DNA from 3 places in the Actinoplanes sichuanensis genome. Region 3 is predicted to be linked to each of the others. Evidence: riboswitches for the same ligand, from Rfam matches in the RefSeq annotation. Region 3 holds a riboswitch; each other region holds the start of a gene.

Region 1 (6,150 bases), 5.9 Mb from region 3:
GCCCTACCTGCTGCTGATCGCGGTGAACACGATCTTCGCGCTGTGCAGCGTGTTCATCGGGGTGGCACTGCCGGTCTACCTGATCGAGGCGCTGCCCACCCCGGACTGGCTGGTCGGGCCGCTGCTCGCGGCCAACACGGTGCTGCTCGCCTCCGGGCAGGCGCTCGCGGTCCGGCTGGTCCGGCCGCTGTCCCGGCCGCGAGGGCTGGCGCTGGCCGGTCTGCTGTGGGTGGTGTGGGCGCTGCTGTACGCGGCGGCGATCCGCGTGCCGGGGGCGGCGCTGGTCCCGTACCTCCTGGTGGGGTTGATCTTCTTCGCCGCCGCCGACCTGATCCACGCGCCGCTGTCGAACACCCTCTCCGCGGCGGCCGCGCCACCCGCGCAGCGGGATCGGTATCTGGCCGTCTACCAGTACTGTTTCGCCTTCGCGAGCATCCTGGCGCCGGCGTTCTTCACCACGCTGTACGCCCGCGGCCCGGCCGTGCCATGGCTGGCCCTGGCCGCGGTGACCGCCGTCGCGACCGTGGTCGTCCACACCCTGAACAGGCCCCTGACCGCCCGGGAGCAGATCACCCACCAGGCGGCCTAGAAGCCTCCGGCGACGAGCCGTCAGTCCTCGCGGCGGCCGAATTCGATGTTGTCGAGGTCGCCGTGGAACTGGTCGGTATCGATGTCACTCTGGGTGGCGCTGATCCGTTTTCCGCCGATCACCACGGCGCCGCTGGGCAGGATGTCCTGCAGCCTCCCGGTCCGCTGGGCGGGCGGCAGCAACTGTCGGCCGGTGACCGGATCGTGGACGCGGATCTGGAACAGCACCGGCGACAGGCGGATGCACATGACCCGGTACCAGCGGCCGACGTCGAGCTTCAGATCTGCCGGGAGCAGCACGAACTCGGAGCCGTCGGACCAGCGGCAGGACGGCGTGCCGGAGTCGACCTGCATCTTCCACTGGCTGACCCCGGCGCCGGCCGCCCCGAACTGGAAGACGTTCATGCCGGCGGCCGCCGACGGCGGTTCGGTGAGTCGGATGTCGGCGCTGATCACGAACCGGCCGTCACCCGGCGTGAGCGTCACGGTGTTCGCGGGCCGCACGATCCCCTGCGGGCACGGGACGACGACACAGCTGCCGCCGGGGAACCGCAGGAAGTGGTCGCCGTCCGGACCGGTCACCGACGAGACGGTGCCACCACCGCCGGTGAGGATGGCGCCGTGCAGACCCTTGCCGCTGCTGTCGGCCACATGCGTGGCATCGGCGAGGTCGCCCTGGTAGCGGAGTTCGATCTCACCGGGCGGCGGGACGGCCACCGCGGGCGTCGCCGCGGCGCCGACGACAACGGCCGAGACAAAACCGATGATGGTACGCGTAAACGTCATACCTGGTAGTGCAGCGGACGGTAGGGTCGTGACACCGCCGAATATGTGCGACTGCCTCCGGACGTACCCCGATCGGGCATCTCGCCGCGCGATCAATCTGTCGTCACGTTGGATGACGGGCGCGCACCACCGCCTCGGTTCCGCCGGGATCGGCTGTGCCAAGATCGTGGGAGTGACGACCGCTGAGACCTATGCCGAGTTCGCCGCCCGGGAGGCCCACGGGGTCTCCCCCATCTATGAGCGCCTGTCGCGGGCTGTCGCCGGTGACGCGACGATCCACGAGTTGCTGGAGACGGTTCCGGAGGCCAAGCGTCAGCCGAACCTGCTGTTCGGGGTGGTGCGGCTGCTCGGTGGACCGGTCGACGATCCGGCCGCCTTCCGTGACTTCACGGTGGCGCGCTGGGCGGAGATCGCACCGAACCTGCGTGGCCGGGCGACTCAGACGAACGAGCCGGGTCGATGTGCGGTGCTCCTGCCCGTACTGCTGAGGTTGCCGCAACCGCTCGCCCTGCTGGAGGTCGGCGCGTCGGCCGGGCTGGGGCTTTATCCCGATCGGTATTCCTACCGTTACGGTGACCGGCGGCTCGGGACCGGCGGTCCGGTCCTGGAGTGCGATCTGACCGGAGTCGAGGCGCCGGACCGGTTGCCGGAGGTGGTGTGGCGGGCCGGCCTGGATCTCAACCCGCTGCGGGTGACCGATTCCGATGATGTCGCGTGGCTGGACGCGTTGATCTGGCCGGAGCACGAGCATCGCCGGGCGCGATTGACGACGGCCGCTGCGATCGCCGCCGCCGATCCGCCGCACCTGATCCGTGGCGATCTGGTCGACGACCTGCCGGCCCTGGTGGCGCAGGCGCCGGCCGGGGCGACCCTGGTGATCTTCCATACGTCGGTGCTGTACCAGGTCCCGGACGATCGTCGGCAGGCGTTCGAGGAGCTGGTCCAGACACTGCCCGGGCACCGGATCTCGGTCGAGGCGCCGGGTGTGGTGCCGTTCGGGGATCTGCCGCCGGCCCCGGACGACACGCTGCACAATGTGGTCGCCCTGGACGGGGTGCCGCTGGCCTGGGCCCGCGGGCACGGTCAGGCGATGTCCTGGTTCGCGGGCTGACGGTGCCGGTCGATCCAGCGGCGCACCTCGGCGGCGGATTGCGCAACGGTTCGGCCGGTGGTGTCGATGACCGGAACCGACCAGCTGTCCGGAAGCGTCCAGCGCATCTGGTCCCATGCGCCGTTCATGATCGCTTCCGGTCGGTGCGAGGGGTCGGCGGCATGGCCGCGTTGCCATTGCGCCCAACCGATGAACCTCTCGGTGGCCCTGGCGTCCCACCGGCCGGGGTCACGTCGGGTGAGGCGCTGCCGTCGCACCTCGTCGTCGACGTCGAGCAGGCAGGCGGCGATGCCGTCCAGGGCCGGCGCGGACGGGCAGGCGAGCACCTCGCCGAGCGGCGACTGGCCGGTGAGCAGCATGTCGAGGCCGTCGTCCTGGTAGCGCAGCGCGCGCCGGATCCAAGCCTCCAGACTGCGTTGGCGCCACACGAGGTCCGCATCGGACGGCACGCCGATCTCGTCGAAGTCGTGCCACACCAGGCCGTCGATCGGTCCGCAGGCACGGACCGTGGTCGTCTTTCCCGAACAACTCGATCCGGAGATCGTCAACAGCATCGGAGACCTCCATGGAGCAGGTGAGCAGTCGCGTCGTCTATCAGAATCCGTGGATGACGGTACGGGAGGACGAGGTCCGTCGGCCGGACGGCAGTCCGGGGATCTACGGGGTGGTCGAGAAGCCGGATTTCGCGCTGGTGCTGCCCCGGTGGGAGCGCGGGTTCTGGTTGGTGGAGCAGTTCCGGTATCCGGTCGGGCGGCGGGCCTGGGAGTTTCCGCAGGGCAGTTGGGGTGCCGGGGCCGGAGGGGAGCAGGCCGCGCTGGCCCGGCGGGAACTCGCCGAGGAGACCGGGCTGCGGGCCGAGGCGATGGTCCATCTCGGACATCTCTTCGAGGCGTACGGGTACTGCACGCAGGGCTTCGACGTCTACCTGGCGACCGGGCTGGCCGAAGGGGAACCCGATCGGGAGGCGAGCGAGCAGGACATGATCCATCGGGCGTTCACCGACGACGAGGTGACCGCGATGATCCGGCGCGGGGAGATCGTCGACGCCCCCTCACTGGCCGCCCTCACCCTGTACCGTCTCGCCGGGTGAAAAAGGTAGAACGACGCGCCGACACCGCCCGCATCGCCGGCACCATGGCGATCGTCACCGGGCTGTTGATCACCCTGGTCGGCCTGGCCACCGACGCCACCCCCGCGAAGGGGTATTTCTTCGCCGGGATGCTCGTGGTGATCGGCTCCGGGTTACGGCTGGAGGCCGCGATCAGCCGCCGCCAGTGACCGGCGGCCGCAGCAGCCGGATCGCACGGCGCGCGAGCCGGTCGCGCGGGACCTCATCCGGACCGGGCGGACCAGACGGCGCGGCGGCGGTAGCCTGGTCGCACACGACTGGCGCGGGTGGGACACCACCGGGGAGTGACGTCAAGGGCATCGACCGCCTGGGTGCTCGTCCGACACCGGATGAGGAGCTGCCCATGGCCACCCACCGCATTCTGCATCTGTCCGACCCGCACGTGACCGGGTCCGGTTTCGACGAGGACGGGGTCGACGCGGCCGGGGCGCTCGACCGGATCCTGCATGACGCGCGGTTCGTGCCCGACCTCGACCTGGTGCTGGTCACCGGGGACATCGCCGACGACGGCTCGGCCGAGGGATGTGCCGCCGTGTTGCGGCGGGTCGGCGCGTTCGCCCGGGAGCGCGGGATCCCGCACGTCTACACGACGGGTAACCATGACGCCCGGGAGCCGTTCGCGAAAGTGTTCGGCAGTGCCCATCTCGGGCCGGACGGGGCGGATCTCGGGTCGCCGGGTCCGCAGCGGGCGGCCGTCAGTGCGGTGTCCGGGCTGCGGATCATCACGCTGGACAGTCTGGTCCCCGGTTCGGTGCACGGGTTCGTCGACGAGGAGCAGCTGGCCTGGCTGGGTGGGCTGTTGGAGCGACCGGCACCGGCCGGTTCGGTCGTGGCCCTGCACCATCCGCCGATCGTCACCGGCGCGTCGCCGTCGATGGCGCGGGTGAATCTGCAGAACGGCGAGCGGCTGGCCGAGGTGCTGGCCGGCAGTGATGTGCGGGCGGTGCTGTGCGGTCACTACCACTCGCAGTTGTCCGGGTTCCTGAGCGGGATCCCGGTGTGGGTGACCCCGGGTGTGGTCACCCGGATCGATCTGACCGCGCCGCCGCATCTGGTGCGCGGGGTGCTCGGCGCGGGCGCGACGGTCGTGGACCTGGGCGGGCCGTTCTCGCCGGTGTTCCACACGTTGCACGCGCGCGATCCGCGTGCGGGTGAGCAGGTCTACCTGGTCGACACCGGGTCGGGGCGGGACGTGAGCGCCGAGGAGTAGACCGCGGGCACCGCGGCGACCGCCGGTGATGGCCGGTGGTCGCCGCGGTGGCGGTGGTCAGGCGCGGGCACGGCGGGCGGCCCAGGTGACCAGGGCGGCGCAGACGGCGGTCAGGACCAGCGTCGCGGTGGTGACGGCGTTCTCGAAGGCGTGGGCGGAGGCCGTACCGCTGGTGAGGTCGGCGAGGGAGCCGGTGAGGGCGGCGGCCACGATGGTGCCGGTGACGGCCATGCCGATGCTGGCGGCGACCTCCTGGCTGGTGTCGCTGAGGGCGGCGCCGGTGGAGGTCTGGTCCTCGGGCAGGCCGCGCATGACGGTGACACCCGCGATGGTGGCGACGACGCGCATGCCGGCGGCGGTGAGCGCGAGGGCGACCGCGATCCAGGCGTAGTCGTAGCGGCCGAGGAGGGCGTAGACGAGCAGGCCGGTGATCACGGCGGCGGCGCCGATGCGGGCGGCGCGCTGGGTGCCCAGTCTGGTGACGATCTTCTCGACGAACGGGCCGATCGCGAGCATCACGATGACCTGCGGGAGGTTGCCGAGGGCGGCCTGGGCGGGGGTCCAGCCCCAGACGAGCTGCAGTTGCAGGGAGACGCTGAAGGCGATGACGGCCATGCCGAGGCCCATGGCCGCCTCGTAGGCGAGGCTGGCCGAGACGGCGGGCCGCTTGATCAGGGCGAAGTCGAACAGCGGGTGGGCGGTGCGGCGTTCGTGGACGACGAAGACGATCGCGGCGGTGAGGGCGCCGAGGCCGGCCAGCCACGGGGTGGCGTTGCTCCAGCCCTCTTCGACGGCGAGGGTGGCGGTCCACAGGGCCAGGACGATGGTGACGGTGCCGAGCAGGGCGCCGGGCAGGTCGAGCGGCGAGGTGTTGCGCTGGGCCGGGTCGTCGGCCGGGATGCCGCCGCGGATGCAGAGGATGGCGAGTACGGCGATCGGCACGTTCATGACGAGCAGCGTCTGCCAGGGCAGCACCTGCAGGACGAGACCGCCGACGGTGGGGCCGAGGGCGAGGCCGACGAGGCCGACGGTGGTGATCAGTGAGGTGGCCCGCATCAGCAGGTTCTCGGCGTCGAAGAGGCGGAAGCAGAGGGCCATGGTGCCGGGGGCGGTCATGGCGGCGGTGATGCCGATGACGGCGCGGACCGCGATCAGTTGGCCGGGCGTGTGCACGACCAGGACGGCGAGGTTGGCCAGGGCGAACAGGACGAGGCCGAGGAGCATCATCCGGCGGGTGCCGAACCGGTCGGCGATGGCGCCGAAGGCCATCATCAGGCCGCCGAACAGCAGGGAGTAGCCGGAGGTGATCCACTGCAGGTCGGTGGC
Region 2 (6,150 bases), 1.9 Mb from region 3:
CCCCACCCTGCCCGCACGCCCGGCCCGGCGGCTGCGGCGGCTGCGACCTCCAACACGCCTCCGGCGAGGCACAGCTGCGGTGGAAGACCGAGGTGGTCCGGGAACAGCTGGTCCGGCTGGCCGGCCTCGACCCCGATCATCTGGTACGGGTGGAAGCACTGCCGCCACCGCTGGACCGTCCCGGTGACGACCCGGGGCAACTGCTCGGATGGCGCAGCCGGATCCGGTACGCGATCGACGCCGCCGGCCGCCCCGGGCTGCTTCAGCACCGGTCGCACCAGGTGGTGCCGATCGACCGCTGCCGGATCGCGCACCCCGCCATCCAGGCGCTCGACGTGCTCGCCAACGACTGGCCCAATGTCGACGCGCTGCAGGCGGTCGCGTCCACCGGCGGCGACGTCGCGGTCCTCGGCCGCCCGTCCGGATCGGCCGGCCCGGCACCCGACGACGACCTCACCGATGCCCCCGAGGGCGGCCCGCTGTTTCGGCTCTCCGGCCCGCCCGAGGTGATCGAACTCGCCGCCGGCCGCGCGTGGCGGATCCCGCCGCAGGGGTTCTGGCAGGTCCACCCGTCGGCCGCGGACACACTGGTCAACGCCGTGCTGGAGATGCTCCGGCCGGCCGCCGGAGAGATCGCTTGGGACCTCTACGGCGGCGCCGGTCTGTTCGCCGCCGCCGTGGCCGAACGCACCGGCGGCCGGGTCACCGTCGTCGAATCGTCCCCGACCGGGGTGGCCGCGGCCCGGGCCAACCTCGCCGGGCTGATCGGCTCCGACGGCCGCCCGCAGGCCGAGATCGTCGAGGCGCGGGTCGACGTGGCGCTGGCCCGGCGACGGGTGACCGGCCCGGTCGATCTGGTCGTGCTCGACCCGCCCCGGTCCGGCGCCGGTGCCCGGGTGGTCCGGGCGCTGGCCGCGGCCCGCCCACGGGCGATCGCCTATGTGGCGTGCGATCCGGCGGCCCTGGCCCGCGACCTGAAGACGTTCGTGTCGCTGGGCTGGCGCCTGGAGAAGCTACGGGCGTTCGACTGCTTCCCGATGACCCAGCACATCGAATGCGTGGCCCACCTGGTCCCGGCCTGACGTCCAGCGGCCGGTCTCCCGGCCGGCATTCAGACCTGTCCCCGCAGTTGGGACGTCCCGGCCGGTGCTCAGGGCTGGCACCGCGCCGCGGTGACAGCCTGAGGATCAGCTGCTGGGGTGAGCCGGCGCCGAGAGGCCTCGGAGCCGGGTGGGGCGGTGACAGCCCGGTCGGCCGGTCGGTGACGGGCGGATCAGCCCGGCGGGCGCGTTTCGGCCCGGAAGGGGCAGCCACCTCGCGTAGCGCGGGCGGGGCGGGGTGGCTGCGGTTGAGGGCGGCCCACGGCGTACCGAATCAGGGGTTGGCCCTTTCGGCGGCGGCCACCGCGTTGCGGAAGAGCATCGCGACCGTCGTCGGGCCCACGCCACCGACCCGTGGGGTGATGGCTCCGGCCACCTCGGCGCACGACTCCTCGACGTCCGGCAGCAGGCGGCGGCCCTCGTAGCGGACGCCGGCACCGATCACCACCGAGCCGGGCTTGACGTGTTCCGGCTTGACGATGCCGGGGACGCCGACGGCGGCGATCAGGATGTCGGCGCGCTGGGCGTAACGCGGCCAGTCCTTGACGCCGGTGTGCACGACGGTGACCGCGGCGTTGGCGGTCGGCCGTTTCTGGGCGAGGAGCATGGCGAGCGGGCGGCCGAGGGTGGCGCCCCGGCCGAGGATGACCACCTCGCGGCCGGAGACCTCGACGCCGTGGAAGGCGAGCAGCGCCTCGATGCCGGCCGGGGTGCAGGGCAGCGGGCCGGGCAGGCCGACGGCGAGGCGGCCCATGTTGAGCGGGTGCATACCGTCGACGTCCTTGTCGGGGTCGAGGGTCTGCAGGGCCGCGTCGTAGTCCAGGTGGGCCGGGATCGGGTACTGGATGAGGACGCCGTGCACGTCGGAGTCGTCGTTGTAGGCGGAGATGACCTTGAGTAGGTCGGCCTGGGTGACGTCGCCGCTGAGGTGCTCGTGCGGGGACTCGAAGCCGAGCTCGGCGGCCTGCTTCTGCTTGATCCGGATGTAGCCCGCGGAGGCGTCGTCGTCACCGACCAGGATGGTGGCGAGGCTGGGCCGGATCCCGCGGTCCTTCAGCTTGGCGACCCGGGCCTTGACGTCGTCGAGGACCGCCTCGGCGACCGGAGCGCCGGGCAGGAGACGAGCAGTGGACATGTGTGACTCCTCAGCCGGGAGCCCAGGCGGTCGACTCCGCGTGACGAGCTCCCCGATGGTTCGACCATCCCTGTGCCGCCAGTCGCTGCGTGCCCTCCAGGATGCCGGACGGCTTCGCCCGCTGCCCACCCGGGGTGTGGCCGTACACCGGTCGGGGGAGGTCGCGATTGTGTGGAGGAATGGTGACGGTCCGTTCGCTCAAGTCGCGTCCGGGCGGCACACGGATAGACTCTTCCCCCATGAGCGACTCCCCCTCGACCCCGGCCGGCCTGCTGACCAGCATCACCAATCCGGGTGATCTGAAGCGACTGACCGCGGAGCAGCTGACCCTGCTCGCGGCCGAGATCCGTGACTTCCTCGTCGCCAAGGTGTCGCGGACCGGGGGCCACCTCGGTCCCAACCTGGGTGTGGTCGAGATGACCCTGGCCATGCACCGGGTCTTCGACTCCCCGCGCGACAAGATCCTCTTCGACACCGGCCACCAGTCGTATGTCCACAAGATCGTGACCGGCCGGCAGGACGGCTTCGATCTGCTCCGCCAGCGTGGTGGCCTCACCGGCTACCCGAGCCAGGCGGAGAGCGAGCACGACCTGATCGAGAATTCGCACGCCTCCACCGCCCTGTCCTACGCCGACGGTCTGGCCAAGGCGTTCGCACTGCGCGGTGAGGACCGTCACGTGGTCGCGGTCGTCGGTGACGGCGCGCTGACCGGTGGCATGTGCTGGGAGGCGCTCAACAACATCGCGGCCACGCGCAACCGTCTGGTGATCGTGGTCAACGACAACGGTCGCTCGTATGCGCCGACCATCGGCGGTCTCGCCGACCACCTGTCCACGCTGCGCCTCAACCCGGGTTACGAGAAGGTGCTCGACCTGGTCAAGGACGCGCTGGGCCAGACCCCGGTGGTGGGCAAGCCGGTCTTCGAGGTGCTGCACGCGGTCAAGAAGGGCATCAAGGACGCGGTCAGCCCGCAGCCGATGTTCGAGGACCTCGGCCTGAAATACATCGGGCCGGTGGACGGTCACGACCAGCAGGCCATGGAGTCGGCGCTGCGGCGGGCCAAGGGCTTCAACGCGCCCGTCATCGTGCACGCGGTGACCCGCAAGGGCTACGGCTACCGGCCGGCCGAGCAGGACGAGGCGGACTGCCTGCACGGCCCGGGCGCGTTCGACCCGCAGACCGGCGCGCTGACCGCCAAGCCGTCGCTGAAGTGGACCGCGGTCTTCGCCGACGAGCTGGTCCGGATCGCCGACGAGCGGCTGGACGTGGTGGGCATCACGGCCGCGATGGCCGAGCCGACCGGCATCGCCGAGCTGGCCAAGAAGTATCCGGAGCGCACCTACGACGTGGGCATCGCCGAGCAGCACGCCGCGACGTCGGCGGCCGGTCTCGCGATGGGCGGCCTGCACCCGGTGGTCGCGGTCTACGCCACCTTCCTGAACCGGGCTTTCGACCAGGTCCTGCTGGACGTGGCGATGCACAACCTGCCGGTGACCTTCGTGCTGGACCGGGCCGGGATCACCGGGCCGGACGGGCCGAGTCACTACGGCATGTGGGACATGAGCGTCTTCGGTGTGGTGCCGGGGCTGCGGATCGCCGCGCCGCGTGACTCGGCGACGCTGCGTGAGGAGTTGCGCGAGGCGGTCGCGGTCGAGGACGGGCCGACGATCGTGCGCTTCCCGACCGGCGCGGTCGCGCCGGACACCCCGGCGATCCGCCGGGTCGGCCAGGTGGACGTGCTCCGCGAGGGCGAAACCCAGGACATCCTGCTGGTCGCGGTGGGTTCGTTCGTCGGCCTCGCCCTGGAGGCGGCGGAGAAGATCACCGAGCAGGGGTACGGGGTGACCGTCGTCGACCCCCGCTGGGTCCGTCCGGTGCCGATCGAGCTGACCGGCCTGGCCGCCCAGCACTGGGCGGTCGTGACGCTGGAGGACGGGGTGCGGGCCGGCGGTGTCGGCGACGCGGTGGCGAGCGCCCTGCGGGACGCGGGTGTGTCCACGCCGCTGCGTGACTTCGGCGTGCCGGTGGGCTTCCACCCGCACGGCACCCGCGCCGAGATCCTCGCCTCGCTCGGCCTCACCTCGCAGGATGTGGCCCGCGAGGTGGTCGGGTTCGTGTCCCGTCTCGCGGAGCCTGACATCCGGGTCTGAGCCACTGGGCAACTTCGTTACTCAAAAGTTACCGTTGGCGGATGGGTGCGGACACCGTCAGCGGGCCGATGGTCATCGACCTCGGCTACGACCGGGGTGAGCCGATCACGTACGACCGGCCGGGACGGCGCGCGATGCCGTCCTGGCTGGTGCCGGCCGTGGTCGCGGCGATGGTCCTCTTCTCGCTCACCGCGTCCGGGCCGCCGCCGCCCCCGCTGTTGGATGCGCTGACCCGGGTCGAGATCGGCTCCGGTGACCCGTACCTGGTGACCGGCACCGGCCAACTGGTGGTCCAGTCGGTCGGTGTGCTCGCCTCCTACGATCTGGAGTCCGGCGACCTGCAGTGGCGGGTCGACCAGAAGGTCCCGGTCTACCGGCTGCGATCGGGTGACGGGCTCCTGCTGCTGCGCCCGTGGGGCGCCGGCAGCACCGAGCCGGGCACCACCGCGGTCGCCCTGGCGACCGGCGACCAGCGATGGCACAACACCCGCAGCGTGGTCGGCTTCGAGGGCACCGGGCTGGTGTTCTCGGTCGACGGCGTGCGCAGCCAGTCGTCCGGCACCGGCCGCCGGGTGGAGGGGGCCGTCGAGGCGCTCGACCGGGACACCGGGCGGCCCCGTTGGCGGGTCGAGGTGCCGTCGACCGCGGTCCTGCTGGCCGTGCCGGGCCCGGCCGGCGAGACGGCCCGGATGCTGGTGGTCCGCGACGACCTGCTCGCCCAGCTGTACGACGGGCGGACCGGCGTCCTGCTCGCCCAGCGGCCGGTGCCGGCCGCCAACTACGACCCGGACAACCCGCTGGTGGCCGGGGGAGTGATCCTGCTGCGGCACCCGGGGCCCTCCGGCATCGAGGTGTCCGCCTTCGACCCGGCCACACTGCGGCCGCTGTGGACCGCGCCGGCCGGCACCACCCGCGAGGTGCAGGCGTGTGGCCCGCTCGCCTGCCTGATCGGCCTGGACGGGGTGCGGGCCATCGACCCGGCCACCGGCGACCCGCGCTGGCACCGGCCCGGCTGGCGGTCGATCGAGACGATCGGGCGACGGTTGATCGCCTACGCGGACGGCCCGAAGTCACCGACCGCGCTGGTCGACCCGTCGACCGGCCGGGTGCTCGTCGATCTGACCGGCTGGCGGCCGCTCGGCGGGGCCACCGCCGACGGGGACGTGCTGGTCACCCGGGAGATCGGGGCGGATCCGCGTACCATGGTCGCGGTCGCGGCCCCGCGCCTGTCCCGGCCGCGGGTGCTCGCCGAGTTGCCGGCCGGCACCGGGGAGTGCCAGTCCGCCCCGGAGCGACTGATCTGCCGGTCGATGTACGGCGAACTGGTCGTCTGGGCCTATCGGGCCGAGCCGGCGTGATCCTCAGGAAGGTTGTGGCGTGGCGCTGATCGAGCTGGATCTGGACGCCCCGCCCGATCGGATCGCCGGACGCCGTACCCCGCCCCCGTGGCGTTACCGCCACCTCGGCCTGGTCGTGGCGGTGCTCCTGGTGCTGGCCGCGGCCGGCGCGGCCCCGGCCGGTGGCACCTTCTGGCGTCCGCTCGGCCTGATCCCGGCCCCGCCCGGCGCCGAGTCCACGATCCAGATCGCCGGTGGCCGGGTGTTCACCATCGTGCTCGCCGGGCAGAGCCGCACCCTCACCGCGTGGGATCCGCAGCCGTCTCCGCACCGGCTGTGGAGTGCCGAGGTGCCGATCAGCGCCACCTTCGACCCGGCGAAGGGTGTGTTCGGCCCGATCCGGGTGCAGCGGATCGGCGGGCTGCTGC
Region 3 (6,150 bases):
GAAGACTGCCGGGGTCAACTCGGAGGAAGGTGGGGATGACGTCAAGTCATCATGCCCCTTATGTCCAGGGCTTCACGCATGCTACAATGGCCGGTACAAAGGGCTGCGAGACCGTGAGGTTGAGCGAATCCCAAAAAGCCGGTCTCAGTTCGGATCGGGGTCTGCAACTCGACCCCGTGAAGTCGGAGTCGCTAGTAATCGCAGATCAGCAACGCTGCGGTGAATACGTTCCCGGGCCTTGTACACACCGCCCGTCACGTCACGAAAGTCGGCAACACCCGAAGCCGGTGGCCTAACCCGTAAGGGAGGGAGCCGTCGAAGGTGGGGCTGGCGATTGGGACGAAGTCGTAACAAGGTAGCCGTACCGGAAGGTGCGGCTGGATCACCTCCTTTCTAAGGAGCATTCTTCCGCTGAAAGGCGGACAGAAATCCTGCACCAGCCGAATGTGTTGGTGAGGAGCTCACAGGCGGAGACACTGGCCAGTTTTAGCCGGCAACGGCCACATGGAGCTAGTACACGGGTTTCGGCCCGGCGGAACGTCCGGTGGTGCGGCTGGTGAGAGCGAAAAACAAGCATCCTGTTGGGTATCTGAAGGAACAACCGCCCCGGCTGAGGCCGGCGGACCAGGCGAGAGTCTGGGGTTGTTTTTCAATGCCAGGCACGGCCTGGACCTTGATATCGGCCACTGGGTGGTGCTGATTTTGGTCTGTGTGGGTTGTGGGTTGGTCGTTGGTTGAGAATTGCACAGTGGACGCGAGCATCTTGTTTTCTGTGGTTAAGTTGTCAAGGGCGAACGGTGGATGCCTTGGCACCAGGAGCCGATGAAGGACGTGGGAGGCCGCGATAGGCCTGGGGGAGCTGCCAACCTAGCTGTGATCCCAGGGTGTCCGAATGGGGAAACCTGGCACGAGTCATGTCGTGTCATCCATGCCTGAATTCATAGGGCATGTGAGGGGAACGCGGGGAAGTGAAACATCTCAGTACCCGTAGGAAGAGAAAACAACCGTGATTCCGTGAGTAGTGGCGAGCGAAAGCGGATGTAGCCTAAACCTTATACGTGTGATACCTGTCAGGGGTTGCGTATTCGGGGTTGTGGGACCTGCTCGAACGTGCTGACACGCGTTCAAGAAGTTACAAAGCTTGTGGTTAGTCGAATGGTGTGGGAAAGCCAGCCGTAGACGGTGAGAGCCCGGTAGGCGAAAACCTCAAGCCTTCTTGCAGTGTTCCCGAGTAGCAGCGGACTCCTAGAATCTGCTGTGAATCTGCCAGGACCACCTGGTAAGGCTGAATACTTCCTGGTGACCGATAGCGGACTAGTACCGTGAGGGAATGGTGAAAAGTACCCCGGGAGGGGAGTGAAATAGTACCTGAAACCGTTCGCCTACAATCCGTCAGAGCCTTTAGGGGTGATGGCGTGCCTTTTGAAGAATGAGCCTGCGAGTTAGTGGCATGTGGCGAGGTTAACCCGTGTGGGGAAGCCGTAGCGAAAGCGAGTCTGAATAGGGCGTTTTCAGTCGCATGCTCTAGACCCGAAGCGGGGTGATCTAGCCATGGGCAGGTTGAAGCGTGGGTAAGACTGCGTGGAGGACCGAACCCACCAACGTTGAAAAGTTGGGGGATGACCTGTGGTTAGGGGTGAAAGGCCAATCAAACTCCGTGATAGCTGGTTCTCCCCGAAATGCATTTAGGTGCAGCGTCGCGTGTTTCTTGCCGGAGGTAGAGCACTGGATGGTCTAGGGGGCCCACAAGCTTACTGAAATCAGCCAAACTCCGAATGCCGGTAAGTGAGAGCGCGGCAGTGAGACTGCGGGGGATAAGCTTCGTAGTCGAGAGGGAAACAGCCCAGATCGCCAGCTAAGGCCCCTAAGCGTGTGCTAAGTGGAAAAGGATGTGGGATCGCATGGACAACCAGGAGGTTGGCTTAGAAGCAGCCACCCTTTAAAGAGTGCGTAATAGCTCACTGGTCAAGTGGTTCCGCGCCGACAATGTAGCGGGGCTCAAGCACACCGCCGAAGCTGTGGCATTCACACATTAACTCCGCGACGCCCTTGAGGTTGTCGTGCAGGTGTGTGGATGGGTAGGGGAGCGTCGTATGGCGGGTGAAGCGGCGGAGTGATCCAGCCGTGGACGCCATACGAGTGAGAATGCAGGCATGAGTAGCGAATGAAGGGTGAGAACCCCTTCCGCCGGATGACCAAGGGTTCCAGGGCCAGGCTAATCCGCCCTGGGTGAGTCGGGGCCTAAGGCGAGGCCGAGAGGCGTAGTCGATGGATAACGGGTTGATATTCCCGTACCCGCAAAGAAGCGCCCAAGACGAACCCATCTGTACTAACTACGCAAAGCCGGCGAGGACTTCGGTCTGAGTCGGTGGAGTCTAGGACCTTGGGTGGTAGTAGTTTAGCGATGGGGTGACGCAGGAAGGTAGATGATCCCGGCCGGTGGTTGTGCCGGGGTAAGCGTGTAGGCCGTGCCGTAGGCAAATCCGCGGTGCATGTAGGCTGAGACGTGATGCCGAGCCGTTCTGGTGAAGTCATTGATCCTATGCTGCCGAGAAAAGCCTCTAGCGATGTTTCGAGCGGCCCGTACCCGAAACCGACACAGGTGGTCAGGTAGAGAATACCGAGGCGACGGGTGAACTGTGGTTAAGGAACTCGGCAAATTGCCCCCGTAACTTAGGGAGAAGGGGGGCCGGACGCGTGAAGCCCCTTGCGGGTGGAGCGTGGTATGGCCGCAGAGAGCAGGGGGAAGCGACTGTTTACTAAAAACACAGGTCCATGCCAAGTCGTAAGACGATGTATATGGACTGACGCCTGCCCGGTGCTGGAACGTTAAGGGGACCTGTTAGCTCTTCGGGGCGAAGCGGAGAACTTAAGCGCCAGTAAACGGCGGTGGTAACTATAACCATCCTAAGGTAGCGAAATTCCTTGTCGGGTAAGTTCCGACCTGCACGAATGGCGTAACGACTTCCCCACTGTCTCAACCACAGGCCCGGCGAAATTGCAGTACGAGTAAAGATGCTCGTTACGCGCGGCAGGACGGAAAGACCCCGGGACCTTTACTATAGCTTGACATTGGTATCCGAATTTAATTGTGTAGGATAGGTGGGAGCCGGTGAAGCTCGGACGCCAGTTCGGGTGGAGGCATTGTTGAAATACCACTCTGTTGGGTTTGGGTATCTAACTTGCGGCCCTGATCGGGTCGAGGGACAGTGTCTGGTGGGTAGTTTAACTGGGGCGGTTGCCTCCTAAAGGGTAACGGAGGCGCCCAAAGGTTCCCTCAGCCTGGTTGGCAATCAGGTGTTGAGTGTAAGTGCACAAGGGAGCTTGACTGTGAGACTGACGGGTCGAGCAGGGACGAAAGTCGGGACTAGTGATCCGGCACTTGCGTGTGGAAGCGGTGTCGCTCAACGGATAAAAGGTACCCCGGGGATAACAGGCTGATCTTCCCCAAGAGTCCATATCGACGGGATGGTTTGGCACCTCGATGTCGGCTCGTCGCATCCTGGGGCTGTAGCAGGTCCCAAGGGTTGGGCTGTTCGCCCATTAAAGCGGTACGCGAGCTGGGTTTAGAACGTCGTGAGACAGTTCGGTCCCTATCCGCCGTGCGCGTTGGATACTTGAGAAGGGCTGTCCCTAGTACGAGAGGACCGGGACGGACGAACCTCTGGTGTGCCAGTTGTTCCGCCAGGAGCATGGCTGGTTGGCTACGTTCGGAAGGGATAACCGCTGAAAGCATCTAAGCGGGAAGCTCGCTTCGAGATGAGGTATCCCACCACCTTGAGTGGGTAAGGCTCCCAATAGACTATTGGGTTGATAGGCCGGAGATGTAAGCACGGTAACGTGTTGAGTTGACCGGTACTAATAGGCCGAGGGCTTAACCACCCTATACATTGCGCTTGCGTCCACTGTGTGATTCACAGCAAACGAACGACCACCCTGAGGCTTGAGAGAGTCTGAAGGTTGCTGGTTGTACGTGAAGCTGATGGCTGTTTCGGTGGTCATAGCGGAGGGGAAACGCCCGGTTACATTCCGAACCCGGTAGCTAAGCCCTCCAGCGCCGATGGTACTGCACTCGGGAGGGTGTGGGAGAGTAGGACGCCGCCGGACTCATCGTATGGAAAGGCCCACCCGGAAACGGGTGGGCCTTTTCTTTGTCTCCATCCACTAGAGTGCTTCGCACCTACGTCGATGGAGAGAACCGTGCTCGTGTACCGGTCTTTGCCGAAGACCGCCGGCCTTCTGGTGGCCGCGTTCGCCCTGATCGCCGCCAGTGCATTCATGGCTTGGGCGAGCCGGCCCGGTCCATCCTTCAACGTGGTCCTCTTCGTGATCGGTGCCTTCGGGGTGCTGTTCTTCGGGTTCGGGGCGGTGCGGGTGGGACAGCAGTTGTTCCGGCGTGACCCGGTCGTCGAGGTGTCCACCGAGGGAGTGCGTGACGTTCGCCTGTCTTCGCAGGTCATTCCGTGGCACGTGGTACGCGGGGTGGAACAGTTGGTCGTACAGCGGCAGTGGTTTGTCGTGGTGTTGATCGACGAGGGTTTTGAGAAGCAGTATCTGACCGGCGGCAAACGGATGCTGCAGCAGGTCAACCGGCAGATCGGGTTCCTTGGCGTCAATATCGCCGTGGGCGGGCTGATGGTGTCCGTCGACGAATTGCAGCAGGCCATCGTCAAGTACTGGCAGGAGGCGACGTCCGGCCCCGCCTGGCATGAAGACCGGCGGTGAGCAGCATCGCAATGGGGTGCGGGCGCCCGGTCGGGCGCCGGTATGCTGAGGGTGGGCCGTGACTGGCGCGTTCGGATGGTTGACCATCGTGGAGCGGCTCCGTCGACATGACGTATGCCGTGCGCCTGGGCCTCTTCGCTACGTGATAGGGAGGTCCCATGCCTGAGTTGAACGCCGAGTCCATCGCTTTCCGCTCCGCCCTCGACGTGGTCCGTTCCGTCGAGCCGCGCATCGCCGACGCGATCGCGCAGGAGCTGACCGACCAGCGCGAGTCGCTGAAGCTGATCGCGAGTGAGAACTACGCTTCCCCGGCGGTTCTGCTCGCCATGGGTAACTGGCTCTCCGACAAGTATGCGGAGGGCACCGTCGGCCGCCGGTTCTACGCCGGCTGCCAGAACGTCGACATCGTCGAGTCGGTCGCGGCCGAGCATGCCAAGGCTCTGTTCGGTGCGCCTTACGCGTACGTCCAGCCGCACTCCGGGATCGACGCGAACCTGGTCGCCTACTGGGCCATCCTCGCCGACCGGGTCGAGGTGCCGTATCTCAAGAAGTTCGAGAGGCGGCAGATCAACGACCTCACCGACGCCGAGTGGGCCGAGCTGCGGCAGGCGTTCGGCAACCAGCGTCTGCTCGGCATGTCGCTGGACGCCGGTGGGCACCTGACCCACGGCTTCCGCCCGAACATCTCCGGCAAGATGTTCGACCAGCGCAGCTACGGGGTGGACCCGGCGACCGGTCAGATCGACTACGCGGCCCTCCTGGAGAGTGCCAAGGAGTTCAAGCCCGCGGTGATCGTGGGTGGCTATTCGGCGTACCCCCGGAAAGTGAACTTCGCGAAGATGCGCGAGATCGCCGACGAGGTGGGCGCGACCTTCATGGTCGACATGGCGCACTTCGCCGGCCTGGTCGCGGGCGGCGTGTTCACCGGCGACTACAACCCGATCCCGCACGCGCACATCGTCACCACCACGACCCACAAGAGCCTGCGTGGCCCGCGCGGTGGCGCCGTCTTCTGCCAGCCGGAGCTCGCCTCCCAGGTCGACCGCGGCTGTCCGATGGTGCTCGGTGGCCCGCTGCCGCACGTGATGGCGGCGAAGGCGATCGCGTTCGCCGAGGCCCGTCGGCCGGAGTTCTCGACCTACGCCCAGCAGATCGTGACGAACAGCCAGGCGCTGGCCGAGGGCCTGCTGAAGCGTGGTGTGCAGCTGGTCTCCGGCGGCACCGACAACCACCTGGTGCTGCTCGACGTGCACCCGTTCGGGATCACCGGCCGCCAGGCCGAGCAGGCCCTGCTCGACAGCGGCATCGTGACGAACCGTAACGCGATCCCGAACGACCCGAACGGCGCCTGGTACACCTCCGGCATCCGGGTCGGGACTCCGGCCCTGACCAGCCGCGGCCTCGGCGTCGCCGAGATGGACCAGA

Evidence for each region. A riboswitch is a leader RNA that binds a small molecule or an ion and turns the genes downstream of it on or off. The one in region 3 is predicted to bind ZMP and ZTP.
Region 1: linked by a shared signal. The riboswitch ahead of Q0Z83_RS14105 (metallophosphoesterase family protein) and the one ahead of Q0Z83_RS41455 (glycine hydroxymethyltransferase) in region 3 are both predicted to bind ZMP and ZTP.
Region 2: linked by a shared signal. The riboswitch ahead of Q0Z83_RS50415 (bifunctional 5,10-methylenetetrahydrofolate dehydrogenase/5,10-methenyltetrahydrofolate cyclohydrolase) and the one ahead of Q0Z83_RS41455 (glycine hydroxymethyltransferase) in region 3 are both predicted to bind ZMP and ZTP.

Annotation. Positions count from the first base shown of each region.
Region 1 is NZ_AP028461.1:3,138,691-3,144,840, reverse strand. Features, by position in the region: gene Q0Z83_RS14135 (MFS transporter) at 1-589, shown strand, start outside; gene Q0Z83_RS14130 (hypothetical protein) at 610-1,374, opposite strand; gene Q0Z83_RS14125 (DUF2332 domain-containing protein) at 1,541-2,485, shown strand; gene Q0Z83_RS14120 (hypothetical protein) at 2,458-3,039, opposite strand; gene Q0Z83_RS14115 (NUDIX hydrolase) at 3,093-3,575, shown strand; gene Q0Z83_RS14110 (hypothetical protein) at 3,572-3,763, shown strand; ZMP/ZTP riboswitch at 3,858-3,934, shown strand; gene Q0Z83_RS14105 (metallophosphoesterase family protein) at 3,958-4,824, shown strand; gene Q0Z83_RS14100 (MFS transporter) at 4,882-6,150, opposite strand, start outside.
Region 2 is NZ_AP028461.1:10,953,698-10,959,847, forward strand. Features, by position in the region: gene Q0Z83_RS50410 (class I SAM-dependent RNA methyltransferase) at 1-1,082, shown strand, start outside; gene Q0Z83_RS50415 (bifunctional 5,10-methylenetetrahydrofolate dehydrogenase/5,10-methenyltetrahydrofolate cyclohydrolase) at 1,375-2,235, opposite strand; ZMP/ZTP riboswitch at 2,249-2,331, opposite strand; gene dxs (1-deoxy-D-xylulose-5-phosphate synthase) at 2,475-4,385, shown strand; gene Q0Z83_RS50425 (outer membrane protein assembly factor BamB family protein) at 4,427-5,743, shown strand; gene Q0Z83_RS50430 (outer membrane protein assembly factor BamB family protein) at 5,763-6,150, shown strand, end outside.
Region 3 is NZ_AP028461.1:9,023,191-9,029,340, reverse strand. Features, by position in the region: rRNA gene Q0Z83_RS41475 (16S ribosomal RNA) at 1-393, shown strand, start outside; rRNA gene Q0Z83_RS41470 (23S ribosomal RNA) at 775-3,882, shown strand; rRNA gene rrf (5S ribosomal RNA) at 3,991-4,107, shown strand; gene Q0Z83_RS41460 (STM3941 family protein) at 4,201-4,725, shown strand; ZMP/ZTP riboswitch at 4,774-4,863, shown strand; gene Q0Z83_RS41455 (glycine hydroxymethyltransferase) at 4,884-6,150, shown strand, end outside.